2 regions of the Methylocystis echinoides genome follow, and region 1 is predicted to be linked to the other one. Evidence: riboswitches for the same ligand, from Rfam matches in the RefSeq annotation. Region 1 holds a riboswitch; the other holds the start of a gene.
What was found. A riboswitch is a leader RNA that binds a small molecule or an ion and turns the genes downstream of it on or off. The one in region 1 is predicted to bind S-adenosylmethionine.

Region 1 (3,401 bases):
GGGCTGTCGGAAATCTGCCTGAACGCCGCGGCCGAACATGCGTCGCAAAAGGCGCCCGGTCATACGCATCGTCACCACCGTCATCATGACTGCGCCCTGTGCCAGTCCTTCTGCGATGGCGTCGCTCCGGTCGCTGCGCGTCCCATGACGCTTGGCGTCAGGTCGGTCGATTGGGCGCCGGTCCAGTGGGCGGCGTCGGAGCGCCTTCCAGTTGCGACGCCGCGCGATTTTGCGCGTCAGGCCCGCGCGCCGCCGAGTTTCTCCTGATCTTCACACGCTGACGGCACAATGCGGCGATCGCCTGTCTTCAGGACGCGCATGCGTTTGGCCATGCAACGGAAGAGGCCGTGGAAAAGCGGCCATCGGGAGAAATGCAATGGGCATCAAGAAGCCGCCGAGCGGCCGTAGTTGCGCTTTGGCGCAAGCGGCGCTCGCAACGCTCAAAACACGAGAAAAACAGGAGCGCAGCATCGTCGTCGCCTCAGGCGCGACGCTGGGGCCGCTCGGTTTGTGGCGGGACGTGCAGGGCGGCGCCATCCGCCTCATCGATCTCGAGCGCCGAGCGCGGTTTCCGCGCGTCGCGTCATAAGCGGACGCGGCAGTGACGCGAATGGTCTCCCTCCTGTCCTTGCGCGCCAAAGCGGCGAGCCTGATCGGCCATGTGGTCGGGCGCGTTCTGCTGACGGCGGCCGCGCTGGTGACGAGCGCGCCCTTCGCGGCGCCGCTCGCCGCGCGCGCAGTCGCGGGACCATCGGACACTTTCGCGTCTTTTTTTATCTGTTTCGCGTCGGGCGCCCCCCTGTCCGACGCGCAGAAGGGGCGGCCGGGCCCCGCAAACGACCGTGGCATTGACTGCGTCCTCTGTCAGACGCTCTGCCGCGGCGCCGCTCCCCCAGCGGCGTGGCCCGGTCACGTCGGCAAGGCGGCCATCCAGCCTGTTAGCCTCCCCTGGATGGTGGCGGACCACGCCGCGCCGGCGCCTCGGCCCCGCCTGTCGAACCGGGCGCGCGCGCCGCCGGCCTGATCTTCTTGGCAGCATGCGCTACGCCCGCGTCGACGCCGGTCCCTCCTTGCGGCGTCGACGCGGAAGTTTCACCGCCTGGAGGCGGCGAGGCCTTCGGCGAGATCCTCGATCAGATCCTCGACGTCTTCCAGACCGACCGACAGGCGCAGCATGCCGTCGGTTATCCCAAGCGTCGCCCGCGCCTCCGGGGTCAGGCGCTGATGGGTGGTCGTCGCCGGATGCGTCATCAGGCTCTTGGCGTCGCCCAGATTGTTCGAAATCTTGATGATCTGGAGCGCATTGGCGAGCTTGAAGGCCTGCTCTTTGCTCTCCATGACGAAGCTCACCAGCGTGCCGCCGCCGCTCATCTGCCGCCGCGCGAGCTCCGCCTGCGGATGGTCCGGGCGGAAGGGATAGAGCACCTTGGTCACGCCCGTTTGTTCGGCGAGAAAATCCGCAATTCGTCCCGCGCTCGCCGTTTGCTGGCCGACGCGCAGCGGGAGGGTTTCCAGACCTTTGAGCATCACCCAGGCGTTGAACGGCGACATGGCCGGGCCGGTCTGGCGCAGGAAATTATGGATGCTCTCCTCGATGATCGCCTGTGAGGAGAGAATAATGCCGCCGAGACAGCGTCCCTGGCCGTCGATATGTTTCGTGGCGGAATAGACGACGACGTCGGCGCCGAGCTCGAAAGGCTTTTGCAAAAGCGGCGTCGCAAAGACATTGTCGACGACGAACCGCGCGCCCGCGTCATGGGCGATGTCGGCGATGGCCTTCAGATCATAGACCTCGAGCCCCGGATTGGTCGGGCTTTCGAGGAAGAACAGCCTGGTTTCGGGACGAACCGCCGCTTTCCACTGGGCGAGGTCGGCGCCGTCGACGAGGGTCGAGGCGACCCCCAGCCGCGGCAGCAGGTCCTCGACGACATAGAGACACGACCCGAACAGCGCACGCGCCGCGACCACATGGTCGCCCGCCTTCACTTGCGCAAGAAGGCTCGCCGTGACGGCGGCCATGCCGCTCGCCGTCGCGCGGGCGGCCTCCGCGCCCTCGAGCAGGATCATGCGCTGCTCGAACATGGCGACGGTCGGATTGGAGAAGCGGGAGTAAATGAAGCCCGGATCGTCGCCCTTGAAGCGCGCCTCGGCCGCCTCCATCGTCGGATAGGCGAAGCTCTGCGTGAGAAACAGCGCCTCCGACATCTCGCCGAAGGTGGAGCGCGTCGTCCCGCCATGGATGAGCTGCGTCGCCGGCTTGAGCTTGCGCAGGCCGTCTTTGGACATTCTTCTCTCCCTCCGGGCGCGCCGACGCGCCGCATCCTGAAAGCGGCGCCGACACGCGGGCCGCGGCTTGATAGCAAACGGGTTTCCGGCGGGAGACCCGGCCTTTTAGCGCTTTGGTTTAACGTGGCGGCAAGCCGGCCGGCTCAAATAACCACGGGGCAGTAATCCGAAAAGCGGGCGGGCCTGTCAATCTCCTGAAATGGCGGGGCGGCTATTTGCCCTTTTGCAGGCTCGGCGCTATCCCACGTTTGAGAGCTTTCTTGGGTCCAGGAGTTGAAGCGGCATGACGCCTCCAGAACATGCTCAGGGCGGCGTGCTCTCCAGCCGGCAGATCGCCGCCATGGCCGAGACGGGGACGATCCGCGTCTGCGCGCCGCTCGCCAAGGGGCAAATTCAGCCTGCGAGCCTCGATCTCCGGCTCGGCGCCACAGCGTATCGGGTACGGGCCAGCTTCCTTCCCGGCAAGGATCGCAGCGTCAAGGACATCCTCTCGGCGCTGGCTTATGACGAAATGTCCCTTCAAGGCGACGGGGCCATCCTCGAGCGCGGCTGCGTCTATGTCGTGCCGTTGCTCGAGAGCCTCGCGCTGTCCGGGAGCGTCTCCGGCGCGGCCAACCCCAAGAGCTCGACCGGGCGGCTCGATATTTTCACCCGCCTCATCACCGATCGCGGCGATCGCTTCGACGAAGTCGAGCCCGGCTATCAGGGGCCGCTCTACGCCGAAGTCTCGCCGCGCAGCTTTTCAATTCGCGCGCGAATGGGATCGCGGCTCAACCAGCTTCGGTTCCGAATGCGGCCGTCGGGGCCGGGGCAGGGCGCTGTCGCGCTCTCGGATTCGGCGCTCGCCGAGTTGCATGCGCGCGTTCCGCTCGTGGACGGGCCGCTCAATCTGCGGGACGGGATGGTGCTGCGCGTCGCGCTCGGCGCCGAGGCCTTTGGCGGCGTCGTCGGCTATCGCGCCCAGAAGCATACCGACGTCATCGACGTCGACCGCGTCGGCGCCTATCGGGTCGACGATTACTGGGACCGGCTGCCGGCGCGGGATGGCCGGCTGATCCTCGATCCCGGCGATTTCTACATCCTCGCTTCGCGCGAGCGGCTCGCCATTCCACCCG
Region 2 (3,401 bases), on a different replicon from region 1:
CGGATATTCTCAAGCCAAGATGGCTCCCGAGAGCCAGGCCCCGGCACGAAACGCCTCGACCGTGGATGTATCGGCGGGGCGTTTGCTTTTGTCTTCGCGCGACCGGCTTCGTCCATGACCAACCGTAACTGGCGCCGAACCTCATTCCGCCGCCTCGATGGCTCCGTTGAATTCGCGCCCGACGACTGGACCCTGCTCGACGACGACGGCAAGCCGCTCGCGCGCATCTACCGCTACCTTTACGGATCGAATGCCGGGTGCTGGTCGTGGTTTGTCCATATCGCGCCGGACGGAACGCCCTTCAACGGGGGAGCCGGCACGGCGCCCACCGGGAAGCAGGCGCGAGAGGCGTGCGAAGCGCGGGTCCCAGTCGGTATGCGGGAACGCGCTGCGCGCTGCCAGGCGGAGGACTATTAGGATCATGCGCCGGCTTAAATCGGCTCGCGGCTGAGAAGCGGTGTGAAACGCCCGAAGCCAGTTCTATCTACGCTCTAAGTGGAGAACGTGGAAATGTCGAAGGCAGCAATGCGCCATTTGCAGACCCTGACTTCGCGATCTCAAGCCGCTTGCCTATCATAGGCGCACAAATCAAAAGCCCAGACCGCTTCGGCGCGGGCCCTTGATGGCGGTCTCTAATTTTATAGGTCTTTACGCCAGCCGCTCCACGAGCACTGCTTTCGCATTCTGCCGGACCCGGAACTTCATGCCGTGGCGCTGGCCGAACATTTGAGCGGCGCTGCGGATGCGCTCCAGTGGAACATTGTAGTAGCGCCACGCATCGCCCCGATTGAACTCGCCGAAACCATACTTAAGACGCTTATCAGTGGTTTTATAGTCCATCAGTCTATTTGCCTTTCCTGCTTGAGAATGTTGAAGTGAAATACGAACTTCATCTGTTATTAGCAAGCTTGGCTATAACGGGTTAACTTACAAACGCCGCCGCTTGGAACTCGATCGCCGTGCGAGAGGCTCATATTGTAGTCGAGGAAGCCCGGACGCCTGGACGACATATCGAGCGGGCCGGGTTGAACATGAAGAAGGTCGCTGCCATCGTTTTTGGACAAGGCCCGACGAGATCTTGAACCTCAGTTTTCGCGAAGATCTCGGGTTGATATTGGAGACCGCGCCGTCCGACCGTTCGGGAGATTTTCTCTACGAGCTCTTCTTGAAGACGCGCAAGCCAACTCCCATCTCAGATTTGCATCGAGACGAGGGCTAGCGCTCTCACCAACCTGCCGATCCGCGGCAAGGTGGTTCCACGAAAAAGTGGGATGCGGCCGCATGACGGCAACAAAGGCGGATTTCTAGCCCTCCGCGCTGCAATCGGAGGGCATGATGTTTGACCGCTACCCTATCCACGACTTCATTGACGGCCGGCTCCAAGGGCTCGGCTTCCGGCGCGGCGAATTGGCGCGCCGCTGCGGCTACAAGAACATATCAAAAGGGGTAAGAAGGCTCGAGCAGCTCTGCGCGGGAGACATTGCTTCTCTCCCTTCCAGAAACCTTCTAAAGGCTCTTCCTGAAGCATTGGAGGTTGATCAGGACGCCGTTAACAAGGCGGTCAACGCCACGGCCGCGAAGCTTGCGGAAGAGGCGGCTATCCGAGACGCAAAATGGAGGGCTTCTTTCCAGCCGGACGCCTACCTTCAAGGAACAAGCACCCGTCCATCTCAGATTTTCATCTTTGGCATTACAGGCGGAGTTGAGGGATACCTTCGCATACCCCTCGACCTGACCCAGCCAGCCTCCGACTTCGTCAGGCAAGCTCTTGAGGTCGTGAGAAAAACCCCTGTTGTGTCCTTCTTTGGGCCCACAACCGGGTTCGTTATCAATTATACGCCCGACCATGCTGAGAGATACGACGTCGATGGCAATTTCGTAGAGGTGCTCGACGGCTATTATCGCCCGGGCAGCGTCAGATTATTCATTGGCACAAACGAAGTGCCCGAAGGGCTTTTCTCGCGATAAGAGGGGTAAGGTATGATAACGGTTGCAATCGGGGACATTCACGGCATGTATGACATGCTGGAGCAGTTGCTGAGCGAAATCGACGCCTTCACAGCTCGAGCAAACAAGGCCCCTCTGAAGTTCATTTTCCTCGGCGATTATATAGATCGCGGCCCTGACTCCTTGAAAGTGGTCGGCCGTCTTCGAATGATTGAAGGGCCACCGGTTATTTGTCTTCGCGGAAATCATGAGCAAATGATGGTCGAGTGTGAAGAAGAACCGGAACTCTGGCGCGATAACGGGGGTGTTCAAACAAAACGAGCCTATAGGGGGCGAGAAGACCAGTTTGAGGATGACAAAGTTTGGATGTCGCACTTGCCGACGTCCTTCGAGGACGAACGCGGATTTTTGTCCACGCAGGAATCAAACCCGGGCAGCCACTCGCTGAACAAACAGACCATACGAAACTATGGATAAGGGGTGGGTTTCTGCGTTTTACGGGAGCCTTTCCAAAATACGTCGTCCATGGACACACACCTACCTCGCTTGAAGGCGTTTCGCACAAGGGGAGGTTCGGATGGGCTTGCCATCCCGATAGGCCTGCACAATCTTGCGCCGACGACGCTCCACCTCATTCGCGATATCGACTACTCTCGAGGCTCCAGTAACTCTAACGAGGCAGGCGCAGGTTTGATCTGCTCATTCGAATCAATCGGGGCCAGCTCTGGAAGCCCCCAACGGGGCGCCGAGACAATCCGCCGTCTGGGGGAATTGTAGCCACGCTAGACATCGAGGCGGTATCGAAGTCCTAGGAAAGTTGGCTTTTCGTGAGGGGGATGCAGCCTGTGTTCCGAGAGGGGCGGCTCTCAAACCCTGCCACCTGAATAAGGGTTGTGGAGCGATATTCCGTCGGCCTAAACCTCAGCCCCTTGGATCTGTCGGGGGCGCTCAGGCTGACGCTGCGCCACTGCGTTCCGGGTTTGATTTTCGAAAACCCCACGACTGTGCAGCAACAAATCAGGGGCAATGGCGCTAGATGAGCAATTTCCAGTAATCATTTCTTAGTTTACTATCGTATAGTCCCATGCAGGGCGAGCAGGTTGGATTGTGAGGGTTGCGTATGCGATACCTCTTGCTTCTTTCAGCGCTGATAATTTTGGCAGGTTGCGGTTGCAGTTCTGGCCGTGTTCGCCCGGAGGATCTTGCCTACGCTCGCGAGGCTCAATCCCAATCCCTGGTTGCGTATAGGATATGCAGTGAAGCAAATACAGGCGACCTTAGGAAATGCCATGCGCTCGTTAGTCTTCAAGACGCCGATCAAAAAAGGCTAGAGCGGCTAATCGCCGCTCAATAAGATAAAGCCGGAACGGCGATCTGTCGCGTGCATCTCAAGGACGTCGCAGAAGCTCTGCCGCGCGCCTATCTAGCGTGGCCGCTGGAGATCGCAGCGAGTA

Region 2: linked by a shared signal. The riboswitch ahead of RVU70_RS18875 (hypothetical protein) and the one ahead of RVU70_RS01360 (O-succinylhomoserine sulfhydrylase) in region 1 are both predicted to bind S-adenosylmethionine.

What each region holds. Positions count from the first base shown of each region.
Region 1 is NZ_CP156084.1:269,849-273,249, reverse strand. It holds gene RVU70_RS01375 (DUF2946 family protein) at 1-267, shown strand, start outside; gene RVU70_RS01370 (hypothetical protein) at 377-589, shown strand; gene RVU70_RS01365 (hypothetical protein) at 602-1,024, shown strand; gene RVU70_RS01360 (O-succinylhomoserine sulfhydrylase) at 1,093-2,286, opposite strand; SAM riboswitch at 2,372-2,451, opposite strand; gene RVU70_RS01355 (2'-deoxycytidine 5'-triphosphate deaminase) at 2,570-3,401, shown strand, end outside.
Region 2 is NZ_CP156085.1:59,291-62,691, reverse strand. It holds gene RVU70_RS18885 (hypothetical protein) at 115-417, shown strand; gene RVU70_RS18880 (hypothetical protein) at 649-840, opposite strand; SAM-I-IV-variant riboswitch at 1,196-1,305, shown strand; gene RVU70_RS18875 (hypothetical protein) at 1,336-1,968, shown strand; gene RVU70_RS18870 (metallophosphoesterase family protein) at 1,981-2,424, shown strand.